DNA from 3 places in the Sporosarcina contaminans genome. Region 1 is predicted to be linked to each of the others. Evidence: riboswitches for the same ligand, from Rfam matches in the RefSeq annotation. Region 1 holds a riboswitch; each other region holds the start of a gene.
What was found. Region 1 has a riboswitch for cobalamin ahead of ACFQ38_RS05365 (hypothetical protein). Riboswitches for the same ligand answer to the same signal wherever they lie in the genome.
Positions count from the first base shown of each region.

Region 2: another riboswitch for cobalamin. It lies ahead of ACFQ38_RS05950 (ABC transporter substrate-binding protein); the one in region 1 lies ahead of ACFQ38_RS05365 (hypothetical protein).
Region 3: another riboswitch for cobalamin. It lies ahead of ACFQ38_RS07200 (ribonucleoside-diphosphate reductase subunit alpha); the one in region 1 lies ahead of ACFQ38_RS05365 (hypothetical protein).

Region 1 is NZ_JBHTLT010000027.1:957-8,921, forward strand. It holds gene argS (arginine--tRNA ligase) at 1-1,251, shown strand, start outside; gene ACFQ38_RS05365 (hypothetical protein) at 1,295-1,927, opposite strand; cobalamin riboswitch at 2,081-2,256, opposite strand; gene ACFQ38_RS05370 (methyl-accepting chemotaxis protein) at 2,308-4,410, opposite strand; gene mdh (malate dehydrogenase) at 5,028-5,969, opposite strand; gene ACFQ38_RS05380 (BMC domain-containing protein) at 5,991-6,350, opposite strand; gene ACFQ38_RS05385 (EutN/CcmL family microcompartment protein) at 6,325-6,627, opposite strand; gene ACFQ38_RS05390 (phosphate propanoyltransferase) at 6,643-7,500, opposite strand; gene ACFQ38_RS05395 (BMC domain-containing protein) at 7,562-7,846, opposite strand; gene ACFQ38_RS05400 (aldehyde dehydrogenase family protein) at 7,868-7,965, opposite strand, start outside.
Region 2 is NZ_JBHTLT010000028.1:13,975-21,939, reverse strand. It holds gene ACFQ38_RS05965 (cobyrinate a,c-diamide synthase) at 1-980, opposite strand, end outside; gene ACFQ38_RS05960 (ABC transporter ATP-binding protein) at 995-2,365, opposite strand; gene ACFQ38_RS05955 (FecCD family ABC transporter permease) at 2,362-3,432, opposite strand; gene ACFQ38_RS05950 (ABC transporter substrate-binding protein) at 3,395-4,393, opposite strand; cobalamin riboswitch at 4,541-4,742, opposite strand; gene ACFQ38_RS05945 (DUF2207 domain-containing protein) at 4,983-6,665, shown strand; gene ACFQ38_RS05940 (class I SAM-dependent methyltransferase) at 6,733-7,329, shown strand; gene ACFQ38_RS05935 (NUDIX hydrolase) at 7,333-7,776, opposite strand; gene ACFQ38_RS05930 (CHY zinc finger protein) at 7,790-7,965, opposite strand, start outside.
Region 3 is NZ_JBHTLT010000035.1:79-8,043, reverse strand. It holds gene ACFQ38_RS07225 (S41 family peptidase) at 1-35, opposite strand, end outside; gene ACFQ38_RS07220 (hypothetical protein) at 146-547, opposite strand; gene ACFQ38_RS07215 (GNAT family N-acetyltransferase) at 614-1,438, opposite strand; gene ACFQ38_RS07210 (ribonucleotide-diphosphate reductase subunit beta) at 1,705-2,766, opposite strand; gene ACFQ38_RS07205 (flavodoxin) at 2,712-3,161, opposite strand; gene ACFQ38_RS07200 (ribonucleoside-diphosphate reductase subunit alpha) at 3,146-5,368, opposite strand; cobalamin riboswitch at 5,545-5,725, opposite strand; gene ACFQ38_RS07195 (PH domain-containing protein) at 5,872-6,237, shown strand; gene ACFQ38_RS07190 (erythromycin esterase family protein) at 6,321-7,571, opposite strand; partial or broken gene ACFQ38_RS07185 (hypothetical protein) at 7,801-7,965, opposite strand, start outside.

The DNA of each region.
Region 1 (7,965 bases):
CTGCTCGAAAAGATCGGCTATCGTCCGATTAAAATCAATCATATCGGCGACTGGGGAACTCAGTTCGGAAAACTGCTCACTGCCTACCGCAAATGGGGAAATGAAGTCGAAGTCCGCCAAGCGCCTATTAAGACACTATTGCAGCTTTACATCCGTTTCCATGAAGAAGCGGAAGAAGATCCTACCCTCAATGATGAAGGAAGAGCTGCGTTCAAAGCACTTGAAGAAGGAGACGAAGATGCACTTTCGCTTTGGGAATGGTTTAAAACGGAATCATTAAAGGAATTTCAACGCATATATGATTTGCTCGGAGTTTCTTTCGACTCAACTAACGGAGAAGCTTATTACAACGACAAAATGGAGCCTGTCGTTGAAGAGCTATCCGCTAAAGGATTGTTAGTAGAGTCCGATGGAGCATTAGTCGTGGAGCTGTCGGAAGGGATGCCGCCAAGTTTAATCAAAAAATCAGATGGCGCTACTCTCTATGCAACTCGCGATTTAGCCGCTGCATTGGAACGGAAAAAAGTGTATGATTTCACGAAAGCGATTTACGTAGTAGGAAATGAACAAAGCCTTCATTTCACCCAATTAAAGCAAGTGTTGCAAAAGATGGGCTATGACTGGGCAAATACGATTCACCATGTCTCATTCGGCTTCATATTGAAGGACGGAAAAAAGATGTCTACCCGGAAAGGAAAGATCGTTCTGTTAGAAGAAGTTCTGTCGGAAGCAATTTCGCTTGCTGAGCATACAATTGCTGAAAAAAATCCTACACTGTTCAATAAAAACGAAGTTGCACAAGCAGTTGGCGTCGGCGCAATTATTTTTAGCGATTTGAAACAGCATCGCAAGCATGACATCGAATTCAACTTAAGCAGCATGCTTCAAACCGAAGGAGAAACCGGACCTTACATTCAATATACGCATGCAAGGGCAAATTCCATTTTGCGCAAGGCTGGTATTACCGGACCGTTTACAGTTGAACAAGTGAATGACTATGAATGGGCGATTTTCAAGCTACTATATGCTTTTCCGTCTGTCGTGAAACGGGCAGCAGAAGATTTGGATCCTTCCATCGTAGCTAAATATGCAATTGACCTTTCACAATCATTCAATTCATTTTACGGAAACGTCCATATCCTTTCCGACTTGCCGTTAAAAAATTATAGAATCGCACTTGTTCAAAGCGTTGCTACTGTCCTACAGGAATCATTACGCCTTTTAGGGATGAAAGCACCAAAAGAGATGTAATTCATTATAGGGAATAGAACTTGATTTTACCCACGGTGGCGTATTAAGTTCTTTCCCAGCTGCATTTTGTCATTTGAATGCCTAATCTCCAAGCATTCAAATGATCACGCAGCAAGTCTTCCTCTCGCAGCGATATTCGGCGTGGCAATATTCGTTGTTTGAAACTTCCATTCAACCAATGCTGCTCCGGAAAACGCAAAGTCTCCTTGCATTGATTTCCACATAATCGATTCGCGCTGTCCCGATAAAAGAATGCTGGCCCACCTGAAGCTATTTGGCATTGCAAAAGATGTTTCATAAGGCTGACGGCAGATACTTCAACTTTTCGGATTATAGGGTGCTGTACGCAGGCATCATACTTCTCGTGAAATGCACCGATTTCTTTTTCATCATAAACATCTGGTAACGAAAACCCCATAACCTCCTTAATCTGTCTTAAATCAAATATAAAAAATGATCCATCCGCTTCCACTTGCCGCATAAACAAGTCAGGAATGCAGACCCCTTTCAACGGCAACTCATTCGATAGAAAGGCGAAAACATCAAGATGGAAAATGTCTATATAAAGCCGACTGAAATTACTATTCATTGCCATCATCGCCTTTTGCAATGGAGCCTCTCCAACATACTCCATATAGAGCATTGAACTGAATTCTTCCGCGGTGTGCAGTCTCATCACATTGTCTCCTCCCACTAAAAAGCGATCTGTTCCACCAATCGGGTGGAGCAGATCGCTCATATTGTTCGTAGGAAACTAAACGGAATCGGCCGAAAAAATGCCATGCCGAAAAATCCGTTCGCTCCCCCCTCTCAACCCCCGAAGAAAGTGTCGCTTCAACGATAGACGGCAGGTCTCCTGGCTTTCGCTTCATCCTTCCTCCCTGCCTTCCCGTCTTTTGACAGTGGCATTTAGGGGGAAGTCGGCGATTACAGTTGCGGGGACAGCTCCGGATTTCCGGATTCCCTATTAAACCGATTTCGGTACCGCTCTATCGTTCATATTCGTATTCTTTTACTTCATTTTACCATCAATTGACCGCAATGCAATCCTATAACTTAAGATAGTTGGAAACGACCTACGATTTCGCGCAATTCACCTGCGATTTGTTTCATTCGATTTGTAGATTCTGCAACACGTTCAAGCTCGCTTTGCTGTGTTGCGGAAGATGCGCTCACTTGCTCTGCGGAAGCCGCAGTCTCTTCAGATACTGCAGACACACTTTGAATCGAAAGAAGTGCTTGATCGCGATGTGATAGCATTTCAGCAAGCTCTGACGAAAACTCTGCAATTGCTTCACTCATTCGCTCCGTCAATTCAGCATTGCGTGCAAAGGAAGCTTCCGTGCTTGAGACCGATTCGTTTTGACCTTCCATCAATGCTAAGTTAGAAGCAACGACTTGTACAGTTTGTTGAGATTCTTCTAAAATTTCCTGTACAGTTTTTTGAATCACTTCAGTTTCTATTCTCGACTGCTCCGCCAATTTGCGAACTTCCTCGGCAACAACCGCAAACCCTTTCCCATGCTCACCGGCACGCGCCGCTTCAATGCTTGCATTCAGCGCCAACAAATTCGTCTGTGCAGTAATATCGTGGATGGAAGCAATGACTTGATCGATTGAACTAATTTTCGATGCCAATGCATCCATTTGCTGACGAACTTTTTCATTCATTTCATTCATCGAACTATTATGTTCACGCAAATTCTCTACTTCAGACATACCCGTTTCAGTTGAAGCAACCGTTTGATTCGAAAGCTCTTTCATATTTTCTGAAAGAGTGGATAATGCATTGATCTGCTCAGCTAAATCGGCCATTCTACGCCCAGTCTCTTCCGTATCCTCAGACTGCTTCGAAGCACCTTGTGCGATTTCGTTCGTCGCCAATGAAACCTCTTCACTGGAAGCGACAACTTCTTCAAACGCTTGATGTACCCTTGTCGTGGAATCATTCAATTCGATCGATGACTCACGAACTGCATGAATCGCCTCGTTCGTTTGGCGCAGCATATTATTATACGCAAGTGTGACAGCACCGATTTCATCATTGCCTACCTTGCTTTCATCGACATAATGTGTCATATCCCCTGCAGCCGCTTGTTCAATCGATGTTTGCAGCATTGAGAGTGGTCTCATCTGTTTGAAAATATACCAAGCCGTTACAGCCGCCATTAAAATTACCATTACAATACCAAAAATCACTGTCATGAGAAGGACATAATTAAAGGTTTCCATTATTTTCGACTTTTTAATAGATGTTTGCACTGTCCACGTTTCATCGATTCCTTCTAACATGATCGGTGCAAGAACATTAAACGCCATTTCGTCCAAGTTATCCGATTCGGCATATAACGAACCTACTTGCCCTTCGTCAAGCTTCGATTTCATTGCATCCCAGTCCAATAGACTACGCAAATCCGTGCCATTCAAATCCTCTGTTAAACTATTCGCTGTTATTTCACCATTATCCGTCAAGATAGTAGCGTAACCGCCTTCCGGTGCAATGGATGAGACTAAGTCAGTTAAGAATTCAACCGACAAATCTGTCGTCAATACACCGAAAAACTGACCATTCTTATCAATTAACGGTACTGAAATCGTCGTCATCGATATCGTCTGACCGCCTGCATCATACGAATACGGCTCAGTCAGCACAGCTCGTTTTGAGCTTTTAGGCACTTGATACCAGTCACCGTCTCCTTCCGTCTCATATCCTCTTACTGCTTCTATTGTAATTCCATCGCCATCTTTGTATAAGTAAGGAATGAAACGGTCTTCATCATCAAATAACCCTTTATCGGCATCATCGTCAATTGGAATGGAACCCTTTTCCAAAATCGCTGCCACACCCATTGCATCTTCATTCGATGCGAGATTGTTTTCTATGACATCTAAAACTTCTTCAGTTGTCAATTTTCCATCGGCTTGCAGTGTTTCAAAAATACGCTTCGTAGTATTCAAAATTTGATTCGTTTGACTAAATCTATTACTTATTTCTTTCGCATAAAAATTAGTATTTTCAATTGCAAATTCTTCAGCGTCATTTGAGCTCTCCTTATGAATAATAGAGCTTGTCGTAAATGTATAGGCGATAAAAAGGATCAAAAATAGACCGATAATCAGCCCCGACAATTTCCAAGCAATACTTCTCTGTTTCTTCAATTCAGTATCCTCCTACAAAACAATTCTAATCATCACAAAATCAATGCAACATAGAAATGAATGGATCTAAATCCGACTTTTACACGACGTACGAGCAGCATGCTCTTATCGAAATGCCCTATTTTACACATCAGAGCTTTTATACGTCGATCGTCTCAATGATATGTGCGCTTCAACTCTACTCACTTCCACAAATTCATAAAGGGAATTATGAGCGCAGAAAACTGCTTAAAAACGCATAATGCATCATAGAAACGCATACTACGTAAAAATTGCGCATAACTACTTCTGACACGCGCGGAAAGCAATGCAAAATCAGATACTTCTTAACTCAAAGGCGCGTGACTGTTAGTTAAGAAAAATTACCGTCATCCTACGGCATATGTACCTAAAAACAGCGAGATAAATTGCTTCAATTATCACCTTTCCTTATCCTCATTTCTTCATAAAAAATCAACAATAAAAAACTATTAATCTACTGAGAATTATACCATTTTCATAACCGAAAACATAGCTAAATACCTAAGATAATGCTATTTATAGTATTTAAGTCCTCTCAATTTTTTCGACATGCAAAAAAGCATCCCATTCACCTTTCAAGGGATGCTTTTCAAATATTATCGATTACAAATATCGATCACTAACTGTACAGATTGCGCTGACTTATCAAGCGCCTTTTTCTCTTCTTCCAATAATGGCAATTCAATCACGCTTTCAATGCCATTGCCGCCTAAAATGGTAGGCACGCCTAAATAAATATCGTGATAGCCATATTCACCTTCCAAATAAGCAATGGATGGCAAAATGCGCTTCTTGTCTTTAATGATTGCTTCAGCCATTTCAACAAGCGAAGCTGCAGGGGCGTAATACGCACTGCCGTTGCCCAATAGGGAAACGATTTCTCCCCCGCCTTTTCTCGTCCGATCGACAATTGCCTGCAAACGATCCGCAGGAATAATCTTTTCAAGCGGAATGCCTCCCGCATATGAATAGCGGACAAGCGGCACCATATCGTCTCCATGACCGCCTAAAACGAACCCAGAAATGTCTTCAACAGAGATATTCAATTCTTCCGCCACGAATGTATTAAAACGAGCTGTATCCAGTACGCCAGATTGGCCAATTACACGATTTTTAGGGAAGCCGGTTGTTTTATAGCAAACGTATGTCATCGCGTCTACCGGATTACTTAAAATAAGTACCGTGCTATCTGGAGCATAACGCTTAATTTGCTCAGATACAGCACGCATGATTTTCGCGTTTGTCGCTACTAAGTCATCCCTGCTCATACCTGGCTTTCTTGCAATTCCAGCTGTCACAATCACCATATCTGCGTCTTGAATATCTTCATAGTTGGAAGTACCAATGATTTTCGCATCAAAGTTTTGTACGGGGCCAGTTTGAAGAAGATCCAGAGCCTTCCCCTTTGTAGGGTTGACCAAATCAGGAATATCTACTAACACGACATCGCCCAACTCTTTTTGCGCAAGCATCAATGCAACTGTCGCACCAGTGTATCCTGCCCCGACAACAGCAATTTTATGTCTGCGAAAAGCCATATCCACTCATCCTTTCCGCGATTATGATTTCTTCGTTGTTTTCGGTTTTGAAGCTTTCTCAGGTTCCGCCAATTTTTCTTGCTTCTCGGCAGATTGCTGTTCAACCTTCTCATTAGGCTTCACCATTCCATAGACGGACTCATCCGGTCTTGGAATAACATGAGCGCCCAACAATTCGCCGACTCTTGCCGCAGCATCCTTGCCTGCATCTACTGCCGCTTGAACAGCACCAACATCGCCTTGCACGATAACTGTCACAATGCCGCCATCAACTTTCTCTTGGCTGACCAATGAAACATTGGATGCCTTAATCATCGCATCTGCCGCTTCAATGGAGCCGATCAAACCTTTCGTCTCAATCATCCCGATCGCTTGACTCATCGTAATCGCCCCTTTCCACTTCAGTCGAATCAATGATTCCTATGATGACCGCATCAATAGGAATCGGATTATCTTTCATAATGTAACGCGAAGAGCCTCCGCTCGTAACAAGGACATCATCACCTATGCCCGCACCAATCCGGTCTGCCGCGACAAACTGCGTCTGGTTCGGCTTTCCGAAAGCATCCAAAGGCTGAACGATTAATAACTTCAATCCTTGCAAGCCATCTTCTTTACGCGTAGCCCAAACATTACCAATCACTCTTCCCATTCGCATGCGTCATCACACCTTTTACTTAATGGAAATCACTTTTCCGATCTCTCTTGCTGTATCTTTTGCAAGTGCCGTCACAATCGTTCCTTTATCGACAACGATTTCATCTTCTTGAATGGCACGAATGTCTTCATTTGAAAGCAATTTCTTTTTGAAATAAAACGCTTTTTTCTCTGGTGGCACCTGAACTTCATTATGCGTAGCAACTACGTCATTTGAACGCTCAACACCCGGCTTTCTTAGCTTGCCGATTGTTCCTTGCGTAATAAACCCTGCATTTGCTTCGTCCGTATCTATATGCATTTCCAGTCGATAGCGCTCAGAGACTCGAATTTTCACTTGATTAAACGAGATTGGACGAATCCCTTCGACATCTATCGTAACAAAATCGCCGTCCCGCACGCCTAACCGGTCTGCGTCTTTCGGTTCCATATGAATATGGGATTGGGCGACAATTAGCCCTTCATCCAAATAAAGGCTGCCTTTCGGCCCGATCAACGTAATGCCTGCAGATCTCGCAATATTCCCGGATTCGCGAAGCGGTGGCTTGACGCCTAATTTCATAGCATCAGTCCAGCTCACTTCCACTTGGGACAATGAACGGGCAGGGCCAAGGATCCGCACTTTTTCGATGCTTCCCCTTGGACCCGCAATGACAACTGTTTCATTTGCAGCGAATTGACCCGGTTGAGACAAATCGGATCGTTTCGTCAGCTCATATCCTTTTCCAAACAGAACTTCAATATGCTCCGGTTTTAAATGCACATGGCGAGCGGAAACAGCAATTGGAATTTCATTGTTCGACAGTTTTGGCTCTTGCTTTTGAAGCTGGTCCATCACTTCTCCAACGATTCTTTCAATCAACTGCTGATCCATATTCATCCGCCTTTCAATAGCCGCCGATCATTGACGGCATTATCGTATCCGATTCTATTAATCAGTTTTCTTTAGGCAAGATCATTTCTAATTCGTTATGCGGTCTTGGGATTACGTGTACTGATAGCAATTCCCCAACACGTTGTGCAGCTGCTGCACCTGCATCTGTCGCTGCTTTAACTGCGCCTACATCACCGCGAACTAATACAGTTACGATACCGCCACCGACATGCACTTTTCCGACTAAGTTAACGCTTGCTGCTTTCACCATTGCGTCTGCTGCTTCGATCGAACCGATAAGACCTTTCGTTTCTACCATTCCTAATGCTGTACCTTCTCTATTCATGTTTGTTTCCTCCTAATAGGTTTATTTAGATAATTGTTTAACAATCTCACTCACTAAGTTTTTGACCATTTCAGGGTCGATTGAATCTTTTGTATCCACTTGGCCCATTACATGAGAAA
Region 2 (7,965 bases), on a different contig from region 1:
ATGCCGCTCATAATTGCTTCTAAGACCGACTGTTTCGCTCGCTCGCTATTGCTTACTGCGAGCACAAATTCTTCCGGCAAACTCCCACCGATGTATAATCCGCTGCAATTTGGTGGGACTGGCTCATCTGCCATTATGGAGAACGGCACGAGTTCAGCACCGCAGGATTTCAGCAGTTCGAAGTTCTCTTCATAATAGGAGCTGAAGGCTATATCTTTTGCGACAGCGATTCGAACAACAGGAACTTCCGAACGGGAAAAGAGCGATTCTTTTCCATGAAAGGAAAGAGGCTCTACTGTTGAAATTTCAAGTAGTTTATCAAGATCAACAGTATTTGAAACCAATTCCCCGAGTCGCTCGAAAAATTGGTCAAGCTCGCCTCGTTCAATTGAAGGAATTAACCCAAGGCTGCGCTCAGGAATTTCTATTTCATTCTCCCGCTTCAAATACCCGATAACCGGAATGCCGCATTCCTGCTCGATGGCGGTTTTCACAATGTTGAAATGGCCTTCACTTCCAACTTTATTGGCAATTACGCCTACAATGTCGGGTTTGGATGACAATGTTTGAAACCCTTTCACGATAGCTGCCGCGCTTCTTGCCATGCTAGCGCAATCCACGACTAACAACACCGGGCTTTTCGTAATAACGCTAATATCTGCTGTGCTTCCAATATCATTTTTCGGGTCTTTCCCATCGAAAAAGCCCATAACACCTTCCATAATTGAAATATCCGCACCGCGGCTCGCATGTGTGAATACATCCAATACCGTTTCCCGTCCTAACATATAGCTGTCCACGTTACGGGAAATCCGACCTGTTACTGCCGTATGATAGGAAGGGTCAATATAGTCTGGACCGCATTTGAATCCTTGCACAGTCAATCCCTTTTTCATCAGGGCAGCCATTATTCCGATGGTTAAAGTCGTTTTTCCAACGCCGCTGTTCGTACCTGCAATTACGAGTCTTCGTTTCGCCATACAACATCCCTCCTTTATTTTCCTACTTTCTGTAGCAGCGTTTCGGTCATTTCGGATAAGATAAGTTGTCCGATCTGTCCGCGGGAAATCGACTCGATCGCTTCACCCGGAAGACTGTGTTGTAGGTTTGCAGCGATGACGAGGCTATCCTGCCTGTCCGTTTCCAACGGAATTCCGGCTCGCTGGAACGCTGCCGCTTTCGCTTCTGTCGCTGCCATGTAAAAATCGAACAATGTCCGATCATCTAATGGTGCATCGATGAACAGAAGAAGGTGGACCGCTTCATCGAATGCTGTAATAAGTAAAATGTCCACGCCATTTAATTGCCGTTCCATAATGAAAGCGTCATTCAGATTTCCGGAGCATATCACGATAGATGCCTGTTCAGGTGGAATGCCATACTTTTCCAACATGGTTTTCAGCTGTTCACGGCTTGTATGGGCAGATGGTTGATTCATAAGGCAAAAGTGTTTAAACCACTGGATGCCACTGCCGATTGCAGCATTGGAAATAGTCCGCAAAGGCTCTGTAAAATGGACGATCAGATGGTCCTCCTTGCGATCTACAAAGAAACTTTCAATAAGGGCAACTGAGGCATCCGTTTCCTCGAACATAGGCGTCATGAGCAGCTGAGGCTTGGCAACAACTGGATGTGCCTGTGTTTTAACATCAACCTCATACACCTTCTTCAGCTGATTTTCCTTTCGCAAGATGTTCACATCTCCCACTTCAAGGAAGTTGCCTTTATGGAGTAGGGCAACTCGGTCTGCATAGAGAGAAGCGACATTCAAATCATGCAGGATGGCGAAAATGGTTAAATCTTTTGATCGCTGCCATTTCTTCAGCATAGTAAGTATTTGGAACGTATGCTTAATATCCAAATGGTTGGTTGGTTCATCCAATAAAAGAACTTCGGGTTGTTGCGCTAGCGCTTTTGCCAACAAAACCCTTTGTTTTTCTCCCCCGCTTAATGTTCTGAACTGAAAACTTCTGAATTGCTCAATGCGTGTCATGTGCATAACGTCCTCGATGACTTGCTTATCTTCCGGAGATAGTCGCTTGAAGAGACCGGTCTGATGGGGATATCGCCCAAGGCTTACGATTTCTTCGACAGTGAAATCAAATGTTACTTGGCTTTCTTGGGCAAGCACAGCCACTTTCCGTGCCTTCTCTAACTTTGTTAGTTGCGACATCGGTTTCCCGTCAATCAAAATGGAGCCGGATGTGATCGGCAGTTGACCGGTAATCAATTTGAAAATTGTCGATTTACCGCTACCGTTCGGTCCTAATAGAGCGAAGAATTCCCCTTTACGGATTTCGAATTGGAGATCACGGATAATTGGCTTTTTCCCATAACCGCCTGTTAGATGTTCGACTGTGATCATCGCTGTTCCCCTCTTCCAATTCGATCTCGGATTAATAGAAATGCAAATACAGGTGCTCCGATTAGAGCGGTAATAACACCGATCGGCAACTCTTTCGGAGCGATCACTGTCCGTGCAAGCAAATCAGCCAAGACAAGAAATGCACCGCCAAGAAGCATGGACAACGGGAGGACATTCCGGTGGTTCGGTCCAGTCATGAGCCGTACTAAGTGGGGGACAACTAATCCGACGAAACCGATCGATCCAGAAACGGCGACTGCCGATCCGGTAAGGAGAGATGCACCAATCAAAATGAGTATTTTACCCCGCTTCACATTGACCCCGATATGATCTGCAGCTTCTTCGCCAAGAGCTAAAGCGTTCAGTTCCCGATAATGGGCTAGTAGGATGATTGCTCCAATCACAAGGAAGGGGATGATCAGCTGCACATGGCTCCAACCACGCATGGCTACGCTTCCGTATAGCCAATAAATGATTTGCGCCATCGCATCTCGATCTCCTAATGCAATCATTAACGAAGTAAGTGCTCCTACGAAAGCGCCGACAATAATCCCGGCAAGGATGATCGTTTCGATCGCCAAGCTTCGACTGCTTAACCTAACTAGGCCGAAGACGATAAATAATGTGAAAAATCCGCTTAGAATAGCGACGATTGGCAATGTATAGCTGCCGAGCCCCCAAATTGTATATTGAAAAAATAGAACTGTTACGGCACCTAAGGCAGAACCTGATGAGACACCGATCGTGTAGGGGTCGGCTAAAGGATTTCTGAGAAGTCCTTGGAATGCGGCACCGGCAAGCGAAAGGGAAGCACCGACAAGGAAGGCCAATAATACGCGGGGAACACGGATGTTCCAAATAATTAGCTCCTCGTTTCTCGGAACCTCTGTCAGCCAACCAAGCCCAAATGTTTTATCTGTCACGACATGAAGAATAGTCGATATCGGAAACTTTACACTGCTGACGAATATGCCAAGAAGGGTTGCACAAAGTACAACCCCGATACTTGCGATATAAAGATAGGTAATTTTATTCCCCAAAAACTTCCGGATAAATAAGTTTCGCAAGCTGCTCGACTCCTTCAATTAGGCGTGGACCTGGACGTGTAACCGTATCACTATCAACGTCAAACACTTGTCCATTTTTTACAGCATTGACTTCCTGCCATCCATCACGGGCCAATACGCCATCTGCAGGATTCTCTACATAGTAGCCATATGTTGTAATGATGACGTCCGGATTAAGGGCCACAATTTCTTCTTCGGTCAATTTCACCCAACCCTCATGTGCTTCCGCGGCGTTTACAGCATGAATGGTTTGAAGCATTTCATGCATGAATGTATTCGTTCCAGTCGTAAAGATATCCGGTTCGGGTGAAACTTCAACCCAAACTTTTTTTGGATTTGTAATCTCTTTTGCTTTTTCTTCAATTGCAGCACGGCGATCTTTCATATCTTGAATAATTTCATCTGCTTTGTCTTCCGTGCCTGTAGCAGTTGCAAGCATTTTCATCGTGTTGTAGGCATCGTCGAATGAAGTGGCGCTGCCTGTAACGACAACTTTAATGCCCGCATCTTCATATTGTTTCAGGATGTTTTCATGGTTATCAAAATGATATTTTGTAGCAAACACGACATCCGGCAAAAGTGTCATGATTAACTCGGCATCCATATCTTGTCCGCCGACTTTCTGTACTTCCAGCGCTTCTTGAGGGTAGTTGCAGTAATCGGATACGCCGATGAGACGATCCCCTACACCAAGGGCGTATAAAATTTCTGTGTTGCTCGTCTGGATCGAGATGAGCGTTTCAGGTTCTTCCTCGATGGTCACTTCACGTCCAGCATCATCGGTAAATGTGACAGGGAAAAGTGCCTCATCTTTATTTGTCTCTTGAGTTTTATCCGTTTCAGTTAATTGACCTTCTTGGCCCGATTGCTTCGCAGGGTTTGCCGATTCTGATCCGCATCCAGCCAAAATGGCCATGGATAAGACAAAGATTAGGCTGAATAGTCCCCAACGTTTCATCATGTTTTGCAAAATTATAGTCCTCCTTTTGTTGGTGAACGTCAAAAAAGCGCTTTTCCTCGGGGGAAAGCGCATGAAAATAAGAACGGCTGTCATCAAATCCAAAAGGACGGCAAAACCGATATTTCAAGCATTCCTATATCCCGAGGAAGCCGATAATCGAAATAGGCAGGTCTCCTGACTTACGGTTCAACGGATGGTCCCTCCTTCCCACGCTATTAGCGCAGTGGATAAATGGGACGTTCCTCGACGATTACAGTGACGGGTTCGTGTTGGATTCTCACCAACTTCCCTCTTAGTCTCAAACAGTTTTATAGCAACGGTTTGAAAAACCTATTTCTACTATTCTTTTTTAACGTTTTAGCTCATGCCAAGTATATAGAAGTGAGAATGGTTTGTAAACTTTATATTGATATAGTATTAATGCGAATAATGTGTTTCTTCTTTAAACGCATCATGAAAACGTAATAAACCGATTTGGAGAAAGGCGGCCGAATAAGGTTTACTTATATACGATAGGATGGGCATTCTTCAAATATGAAACTTTCACTTTGCTTATTCCGTAAAATAAAAGTAAGAAGAGGTGAATGCAATGAGATGGAGTAATTTTATTTCGATATTGGCTTTCATAGTTCTTTTAGTAATTCCGGTTACAGCAAATGCTGTTGAATTCGAAATTTCCGATGTTCAAATTGATGTCTACCTAAAAGAAAATGGACATGTGGATGTCGTTGAAAAGCATACGTATGATTTTGATGGAAAATTTAATGGGATTTCCCGTGAGATTAGCCCGAAAAAAGGATCTTCCATTGATCGTTTTGAAGCCTATGAAAACGGTAAATTATTGAAGGTTGAAAAAAAGGGGCAGCTTTATAAAGTTTATCGATCAGGGAAAAATGAAACTGTACGCTTTGAGCTGCATTATCAAATTGGAAATGGTGTAGAGAAGTATGAAGATGGAGCGCAATTTTATTGGCCATTTTTTGATAAAAGAAATGAAACGGATTACGGTAAACTGAAAATATCTGTGCATCCACCCGCGAAAGCAATGGATGTAGATTATCTTGGGTATGACGCTGCTTATGGAAAGGGCGTCCTTGAAGCAGATGGAGTTGTCGTTTTTGACTTCGGTAAAGTTCCGGACAGTACGAACGGCGATATCCGAGTCATTTATGAGCCTTCTCTATTTTCAAGTATAAATGCAGAAAAGGGAACAATCCGTGATGCGTTGAAGGCGGATAAGGAGAAAATTGAAGAAGATCGGACTGCGTTTCTAACGGCGCAGAAAAGTATGGGGAAAGTCGGTAGCTACTCAATAATAGCTTTTGTTGCCTTTTTATTCGGACTGCTTGTGTACATGGTTATGAAGAGGAAAGATAATCGAGAAATGGTGCACTCGTTAATGGAGGACGGTTTCATTCCGAAAGAAACGTTATCAATGCCGGCGACGATTTATTATACTCACCCTTCTGGGCTTGGACCTGAGGTGATGTCTGCTTCGTTATTGGATTTAATTAGAAAAGGCTATGTGAAACAAGTAACAGACGAGTCTTTTGGACTTCTACATACATCTGGTGTCAATAATCATGAAGCAGCACTAATCGATTTATTGTTTAACGAAGTTGGAGATGGTGAACAATTTACGCTTGAGGATTTGAAGACGTATACGAAAAACGAAGAAAATCATGAATCGTATAGTAATACACTTCATACTTGGAAAACTGCAATTTTACAGGAAGTGAAAGATGCTCAACTATATGAAGAGAAAATTGGGTTACGCTGGTCAGCGGGTTTATTAAGCATTGCGCTTATTCCGGTCATTGTGCAGTTGGGACGCTATGAAGTATATCTCTCTATGGCCATTTTGATTGGACTAGCGCTCGTTGGGCTGTGTATTGCATTCTTTTACAAACCTCGAAATTTGAAAGGTTTACAAATAAAGGAAGAATGGAAACGATTTAGAAAACACTTTGAGCAAGTGAGCGCGGAAGAGTGGGAGAGGTTGCCTGTCGACGATAAATACCGAGCATATATTTATGGAATCGGTGTGAAAGATGGTAAGTTAGAAAAGCTATACAACGAATTTGAACGAGCCGAACAGCGTTCAGATCGTAAAAATGATCATTATTATGCTGCCTATAATCCTATGTTCATGACGCAAACATTTGCAACAGCCAATAACGATGCCTCTCCTTCTTCAAGTGGAAGTTCCACTTCGATTTCATCTGGAGGTGGTGGCGTCGGAGGCGGCGGTGGAGGATCTGGTGCGTTTTAACTTAATCTATAAGAGCGGTGCCGGGCATATGAAGTCCGGTCTATTCCGCTAGGTAGGAGAGTGCAAAATGGAAAGTAACGTTTTTGAACAAATGGCAAAAAAATACGATACAGAAGAAAGAATCGAGTTGTCTAAAGTGATCATCAAGGAAGTAAGATCGGAGCTGAGCGATCGTGCATCAAAATCTTTAATAGACTATGGGAGCGGCACTGGCCTAATTGGGCTTGAAGTTGCGGATTTGGTTGATTCTGTTTTATTGGTTGATTCATCAGAGCAAATGCTAGAGGTTGCGGATGCTAAAATATCCAATAAAGGAATTACGAATGCGAAAGTGCTTTCTTCCGATTTTACAAAAGGGAATCCTGGGCTGAAGGCGGACATCGTTTTACTATCATTAGTTCTTCTTCATATACCGGAGACGAAGAAAATTTTACATGAACTATTCGAAGTATTGAACGATGGGGGCAAGCTAATCATTATTGATTTTGATAAAAACGATAAAATAAGCCACCCGAAAGTCCATAACGGCTTTTTGCATGATGAATTGGAGAAAGTGTTGGCTGAAGTTGGCTTTACTTCAATTGATATTAAAACATTCCATCATGGGAAAAATATTTTTATGAAGAAGGATGCATCGATGTTCATATGCACCTGTATGAAGTGATTCTTAACTCTTATAAAATATGCCTTTTAACAAATTGACAATGCCATTAGGATAAATGCTCTTTTGGCCTGAAAATAGATCTTCCTTATATATCCACTTTGCAGTCGTTACTTTAGTTTGTTCTTTTACTGCAAAGGTTGCATTCTCATAAAGTTTTTTATCTACAAGCTCCACTAAATAGATTTGAGTAATTTCATGTCCAATAATGCCCTCTATTGTAAATATATTTTCGAGACATGCTATATATCGAATAATACGGATTTCGGCACCTATTTCTTCGCGGAATTCTCTTATTAATGTCTCGTCGGACGTCTCGCCAAACTCAATCGTCCCACCGATCGGACGATAATAATAACCATTTCCTTGTGAGTGTTTCCCTATTTTCTCCTCTAAAAGGATATCGTCTTCTTTAATGATGATTCCTAAAGCGGTAGCTCGAGGATGCATGTAGTGACACCTCCTAATTTTCAAAATAAAGCTCCCAATGCAGCCCGCATCCCGGATTGAATTCCGCATGACATGAAGGGCATTTGTACTGGGAGTTTTTATATTCTTCAATCGTCATTTCATGCTTGCATATACCGCACAAGACAGCTTTTTCATTAAACTGATCCTTTGGCCATACTTTATGAGTAC
Region 3 (7,965 bases), on a different contig from region 1:
CTTTCTACTGTTAAAATGATTTTGTTTTGTTCCAAAAGGCCCAGCGACTCCAGCAAAAAATCCAGGGTCAGAAAATTAATCTGGTGCTGAAACCAAGCTTCATTATCATAAGATATATATTTTCTTAGCTCATTTATTACTACGTTTATATTTTTCCCTGATATTTGAAGGACCTTATCCCTTTTTTTGCCACTTGACTGCTACTACTGATAATAATAATTTCCGAATCCAAATTCAAAAGTTGAATCGGTAATTTAGTCGTTTTCTCATCTATTAACACACCCGTATGGGAATCCCCAAGTATTGCGAGTATCTCCATTATCTTCACCTTAAAATAATTTTCGGATACTTCTTCTGTTAGTGAACTTCTATATTCATCTACTTTTTTTGAGACATATTCAATTTTCTCTATATCCGGATGAATTTCATTAAGTTTTTCATTCAGATAATTTAGATCCTCTTTCAATTCCTTCACATTCAAATGATTACTTTGATTGGAACAACCAACCAGTAACAGAAATAACATTAATATTAATAATTTTTTCAATCATTATCACCATCAAAGCCTTATACATAGTTTTATTTATAGCACAATAAAACTGTAAATGAACAATCACTCCAATGGAAACTCATATCCAACATAGTTAAACACATTTTTAAACCCTAAGCTTTCTGCGACAGCAACAGAAGGTTTGTTCATTTCCATGCAATCCCAATAGGGAATGATCTTGTTCTCCAGACAATCTTTGACGAAACGATGGGCGATCCTTTGGGCTAGTTTTTTCCCTTGATGAGCCTTTACGGTTTCAATATGAATGCCATGAACATTGCCAGCGACAAAACCTGAAAAACAAACACTTACGACTTCATTTTGATGAATGATACAGTACCCTTTTCCACTTCTAAAGAAAGCTTCAACTGAGGGCCAAAACTCTACTATTTTTGATTGCAAAAAGTCAATATTTTTTATGGATTCATCAGTAAAAAGCTCTTCCTCGATCTGCAACACTTCATATCCGAACTCTGTAATGGGTACGGATTGTTCTCGATAATCTTCCAGGTGTAGTGTATAAACCTTTTGATTCCAACTTCCCAACTTACGATGCTCAAATATTGCCTCTATGACAGGACCCCATTTTTCATGATTACCCATTGCTTCAAACCATTTCAATTGGACTTTTTTAGCTTCCGGTCTAATTGTATTGTCAATAAATCCATTTATTTCGCTAGTGAAACTCTCGTTTTGTTCACTTCCAAAAAATATGAATCCATCATTATTCCCTAACCATATCAGTCCTGATGCAGGATTGTTGCCATCATCCACAAAAATACGGCCCGGATTTATATTTTCAACAACTGCTAACGCTTCTAATTGCCCTTGTTCGTGTAATATTTTTCTGCATTTGCGATATTCGGCTTTATCCAATTCTATGATCATAGTACGTCTCCCTCCTCTTTTATTTCTTATTTGCCAATGCTATTTCTACCAACCCTGTAGCTCGTATAACTATATATGAGACACTAAAATAATTATACACTGAATTGTTCAATTTTACTTAACTGTCTATAAAGTATTGTGACAATAGAGTTCTATGTCAATTGAATGAATGGCAACGCAAAAAGGATACAAATTCATTCCGAATTGTATCCCAATGCTATTTATTTTATGAGTTCTTACTTTTCTCGCACTGAAAACGGAACGCCTTACAAATCATCAAACCCATTCAAATCGCTCGTCTTCACGTATTGTCTTGACGTCTGTTCAAAGAAATCCGTTTTCGTGTCATCAAAATTATCGACGTAGGCGCGGATCCATTTCATCGGATTGTCCGTGAATTCCGGGTAGATTTCGCTTAATCCCAACATGCGAAGCATTTTGTTGGCGCGGTATTTCACGTAACCCGCCATTTCATCGAGATCGATGCCTTCGATGTCTTTCAATACATAGCGGCTCCAGATGATCTCCTGATCGACAGAATGACGGAATTGATCGTAAATCCACTCTGTGAACTGTTCGGTGTTGTACTCCGGATTTTCAGATAGTGCGGCACGGAAAATGTCACTAATTGCCTTGCCATGCTGGAGCTCGTCACGGTTAATATAAGAAATCATCGTAGACGTTCCAACCATTTTCTGATGGCGTGCCAAATTATAAAAGAAAGCGAATCCGCTGTAGAAAAAGAGTCCTTCCAACAATGTTGTGTAGATCATTGCCTTCAGCACTGTTTCAATCGTTGGATTTTCTGCAAATTCGTTGTAAATATCCACAATCCGCTCATTCCGTTTCATAAGCACTTCATCGGTACGTCCCATTTCAAAAGAAGCTGTCTGCTTGTCCAACGTCGTGACCGACGATAAGACGTATGCATAACTATGGTTATGCTCGCTCTCCTGGTCGGCGATTGTCGCCATAATCGATTTGACGGATGGATCCGTTGCAAAGTCTGCAATTTTCATCGCAATAACGGTTTGCGGACCGTCCAACGTTGCAAGCAAACCAATGATTTTCAGAAACGCTTCTTGTTCGCCTTTCGATAAATTCGGGAATTGCTTAACATCTTGTGTCATATCCACTTCATTTGCCGTCCAGAAAAGTGCACGGATGCGCTGGCGCAGTGTATAGAAATGCGGATGCGCCAAGTCATTCCAGTTTAAAATGCCGCTTGCCTTTCCTCCGAAAATTGCCGTTGATTTGTTTGGATGTGCTGGATTCAGCACTTTAACGCGTGTAAGTGTTTCCAATGTTGCACTACTCCTTTCGACCATTCAATGACTGTTTGCTCCTGTGAACCGCGCGGACTTTGCTCGATTTTGAGCGGTGCAATGGCAGAATGATAAAACCACGCCAATTTGACTGCCGCATTACAAAAGAGATCATCTCCGCCAAATTGTGTATCGCCAGTTCCGAAGACATATACATGCTCCGGTTTGTAGCCAACGTCTGCGACGAAATCTTTCACTTCGTCAGGCGTCGCTCCCCGGTCCCAAGTAAAGCTGCCGATGATCATTGCATCAAACTGCCGAACATCCGGGACAGGGACCGTACCGATGCGATGTACTACTACATCTATTCCCCCTTGTAACAGCTTCTCCTCAATGATTTCCGCCACTTCCTCTGTATTGCCGCTCCAAGATGCATAAGCGATTAAGAATGGCACCATTCACACTCCTCTATATCCGAAGCGGTCGACCGCATGTAATAAGAAGTTTTCATGTTTGATTCCCATGCTTGTAAATGGAGGTCAAGCAACACAGAAGCCCGGATATTATTCGGAACATAAATATTAAATGAAATCGACTGATCAATATGTCGCTGCCTTGCTGCATTTTGCTTGATGGACCAGCGTTGATCGACTACATACGCGGATCTGCGATAGACATCGTACGTATTATGATCTAAATCCGGGGCAATGACAGGAAGTCTATAATCTTTCTTTTCTTCATGATAGAACGGCTTGAAAATCGGATCGATCGAAGCAGTCGAGCCAGCAATGACCGATGTTGAACTATTCGGGGCAACCGCCATTACGTAGCCGTTGCGCATACCGTTTGTTGCGACATCGACTCGCAGTTCACGCCACTGCATCGAATCATAGCCCCTCCGCTCAAAGTATGTTCCCGTTTGCCAGTCGGATCCTTCGAATAAAGGATATGCCCCTTTTTCCTTTGAAAGTTCCATTGAGGATTTGATTGTCAAATATGCGATCTTTTCATAAAGCTGATCCGCCAATTGTACTGCCTCTTCCGATTCCCATCGGATATTGGAAATTGCCAAAAGGTGATGCCAGCCGAATGTTCCAAGGCCGATGCCGCGATAATTCCCGTTTGTCCGTTGTGCCTGAAGCACCGGGATTTTATTCAGCTCGATGACGTTGTCCAACATCCGCACTTGAATTGGAATCAGCCTTTCTAAAACGCCTGCTGGAACCGCTTTTCCAAGATTGATAGAGGAGAGATTGCATACGACAAAGTCTCCCGCTTTCGATTTCGTAACGATGACATCATCTTCAAGCTTCACAGATTCAAACGTCGTTGCGCTCATGTTTTGAAGGATTTCTGAACATAAGTTACTTGAATAGACGATTCCTTCATGCTTATTCGGATTCATGCGGTTCACTTCATCGCGATAAAACATGAACGGCGTACCCGTTTCAAGCTGGCTGCGCATAATACGCTTCATGATTTCAATCGCGGGAACGGTTTCTTTTGTTAATTCCGGATGATTGACGCATTCCTCATACTTCTCACGGAATGAGCCGCTTCCTCGCTTTTCATCATAGTAATCTTCAAGAGAATAGCCCATCACTGTGCGCACTTCATGCGGATCAAACAAATGCCAGTCTCCCCTGCTTTTTACCTTCTCCATAAACAAATCAGGAAGGCAGACGCCTGTAAAGATGTCATGCGCACGCAATCTTTCATCTCCGTTGTTCAATTTCAAATCCAAAAAAGTATAAATGTCTCGATGCCACACATCCAAATAAACCGCGACTGCGCCTTGTCTTTGCCCCAATTGGTCAACGCTCACTGCCGTATTGTTCAATTGTTTAATCCAAGGTAAAACACCGCTCGATGCACCTTTAAAACCTCGAATCGCAGCTCCGCGAGAGCGTACTTTTCCCATATAAACCCCGATGCCACCACCATACTTGGATAAGTTCGCAACATCCGTGTTGCTGTTATAAATACCTAACAATGAATCATCAACCGTGTCGATGAAGCAGCTCGACAACTGGCCATGCGGCTTGCCCGCGTTCGCAAGCGTCGGTGTCGCAACAGTCATATATAAATTGCTCATCGCCCAATAAGCTTCCGCAATTTTGACATTCCGGTCGTCCGTTTCATTTTGCATTAGCGTCATCGCAATGACGAGCCAACGTTCCTGCGGCAATTCAACAGGACGCTTGTTATAGTCAACTGCTGCATAGCGGTCCATTAAAGTTTTCAAACCGATATATGTAAATAGCTTGTCCCTTTCCGGGTCGATCAATTTCCCAATAGCAGAAAGCTCCTCGCGCGTATACTTCTCCAAAAGTTCGGGCGCATAAAGACCCTTTGCAACAAGATCTTCAACATGTGCAACAAAATCCGAATAAGGCTCGCGTCCACATAACTGCTTTATTTGTGTATACATTTCCCGCAAATAAAGCCTCGCTGCCACGAATGTCCAATAGCCAGAAACTTCATCAATATTGCTAAGTGCTTCCAAAATCATTGCTTTTGTCCACTCGGAGTCACTGTGTCCCGGATTACGCTCTTTATAGCGTTCGCTAGCCTTTTCTAATAATGCAATTTTATCGTACCCAAACTCTTCCTGTAGCGCTGTCAGTCTCTCTTCAACTGCTGTTTTTCTCGTAAAAATGGTCATCTTTTGATTCTCCCTCCTAAAATGAAACGCAAAAAAGCGATGATGCCACCTCTTCGGCAGCGTCATCGCGCATAGATGTTGTGTAGGAAACAATTCGGGAAGCCCTCATTTACACTTTCATGAAAAATGAAAACAGCAAACCCGCTCGCTTCCACCTCTCAACCCCCGAAGAAAGTGTTGCTTGACGACGGACGGCAGGTCTCCTGGCTAACGCTTCATTCTCCCGTCTCCCTTCCCGCAATCACGATTGCAGTGGTTTTCAAGACGGTCGTCGGCGATTACAGTTGCGGGGACAGCTCCGGATTTCCGGATTCCCTTTTTAAACCGATAACGGTACCATTCCATCGTTCAATACTATATATTGTGTCTTATGTACATCTACTACCCTAACATGTTGTGGTTTAATCGTAAATAGGTAAAAAGATATTTTGAAAGTTTTTTAGCTTTTTCTATACTTTTGATCTTTCATATGTGATGATAAATAGAAAAAAGGAGAATTGCAAATGGCCGATTTAACAGCTATTACAGCTTGGACATTCACAGAAGAAGTACCCGTTCCAGATGACATCGCTGAATTACTTATTGAAGGTGAAGTTGCCGAAGTTGCATACAAAACAATTCGTGATGTTGCAGTTGTTACGAACAAAAGATTTATAATTGCGGACAAACAAGGACTTACGGGCAAAAAAGTTGAAATCTATACGATACCTTTCAGCTCAATCATTATGTATTCAAGTGAAAATGCAGGAAAAATTGATTTGAATGCTGAAATTGAATTATGGACAAAAGCAGGCAAGCTTAAATTAAATTTGAATAAAAAAGTTGATATCCGTAAATTAGATAAAATCATCGCAAATGCAATCTTATAAAATCACCAACAATCCAATAAAAAAGGACACTCAAACTGGATTCCGTAAAGCTTTGATTCCACTGAATCCAGTTTGTATACTTTTTACAAAGGCTCCAACGCATTCGTCCTATCCATGAACATAAACCCGTCGTAACGGCTGCCAACCCTTGACGATACATAGTTCCCATACGCTTCAAACTCCGGGTTATAGACAACTCCGATAGCGCGATGGCCAATCCATTCATTGAATAAATGACGGTTTTCCTCTGTAAACAAGATAACTTGATCCTTAGGATTCGCTGCATGCATCTGCCCTTCCCATGAGTTGAATTTGGCGGGTGGAACGTTCATTTTTTGATGAGGCTCCCCCCAGCCTTCGCCAGCAATGACGCATCCTTCATACGTTCCGAAGCCGATGGCAAATGTGTCCTTCCTTCCATACTTTTCGCGGATGAGCTGCCCGACATTAATCATTTTATGGTCGGCCATCGAAGTTTCCGAAGCATCGCCGAGATGAGTATTGTGCTCCCAAATGATGATTTTTGCATCGTCGCCATGGTAGTTCAAAATCTCGTCGATCGCCTCCATCATATGCATATCGCGTATATTCCAAGAGATGGCGTCGTCCTGCATCATCGCCCGATAATATGATTCTGCATTTTTCGCGACTAATGCATTCATCGTCATATTCAAGTCCTTCTCCTGCTCATTCGAATAAAGATCCTCATGGCTACGGATCGTTGTCAGCAAACTGGAAACTTCACTTATGCACTCATCCGTGAAGTGGGCAGTCGACAGCGCATAATGCTCTGGCATCCGGTTATACGGCTCAAAACAGGAGAACGCCTTTTTCGCCAACTCCAAATCCGCTTGAAACTGTGGATTCTCTCTTAGAAATCGAAGCAATTCATCGATTGATTCATATAGGCTATACATATCGATTCCGTAAAATCCTGTTTTATTTGCTGCAGCTTTTCCTTCATTTTCACGTTTCAACCACTCAACAAGCACCGCAACTTCTTCATTCGCCCACATCCAAGTCGGCCAGCGATTGAAGGATTGTTTCAGCAATTGCTGAGCGGATTTTCCTTCTTTATCAAAACCTTTCACATAGCGATTGACCGCTTGGGCGGACGGCCAATCTCCTTCTACCGCAATAATAGTGAACCCTTTTTCCTGAATAAGCCGTTTGGATAATGCCATGCGAACTTTGTAAAACTCAGAAGTTCCATGCGTTGCTTCACCGAGCAGGACCATTCGGGCATCCCCAATTGTGTTCAAAACTATCTCAAGTGCTTGATCATTTAACGGGAAGGCATACTCTTGGATGGCAGACACTAATCTTTTCGACAAACTAATCCCCTCCTCTATCGATAGCATACCCATGGTGGCAGTATGGAAACCGAGAAGGATGAATCAAGTCTATTTCAACGAAGATTATGTTTACCTCCGATTCACGTACGTTTACCACCGATTCTTGAGCCATTACCACCGATTCGGACGTGTTTACCACCGTTTCTTCGACCGTTAACACCGATGCGGGCGTGTTTACCAACGATTCGAGCAATTAGTCATCGAAAGGCTACAATTCGAGATGATTTGGAATGAATTTCTGGCCATTTCCTATAGTGAGAAACGTATCACCACTCTGATAATCGTTATCACTGCTCAGCCAAGATTTATCACCATTTGACCAATATTCCCCATAAAAACAACCCAGACTGTAGGGGCTGTCCAGAAAGTCAGT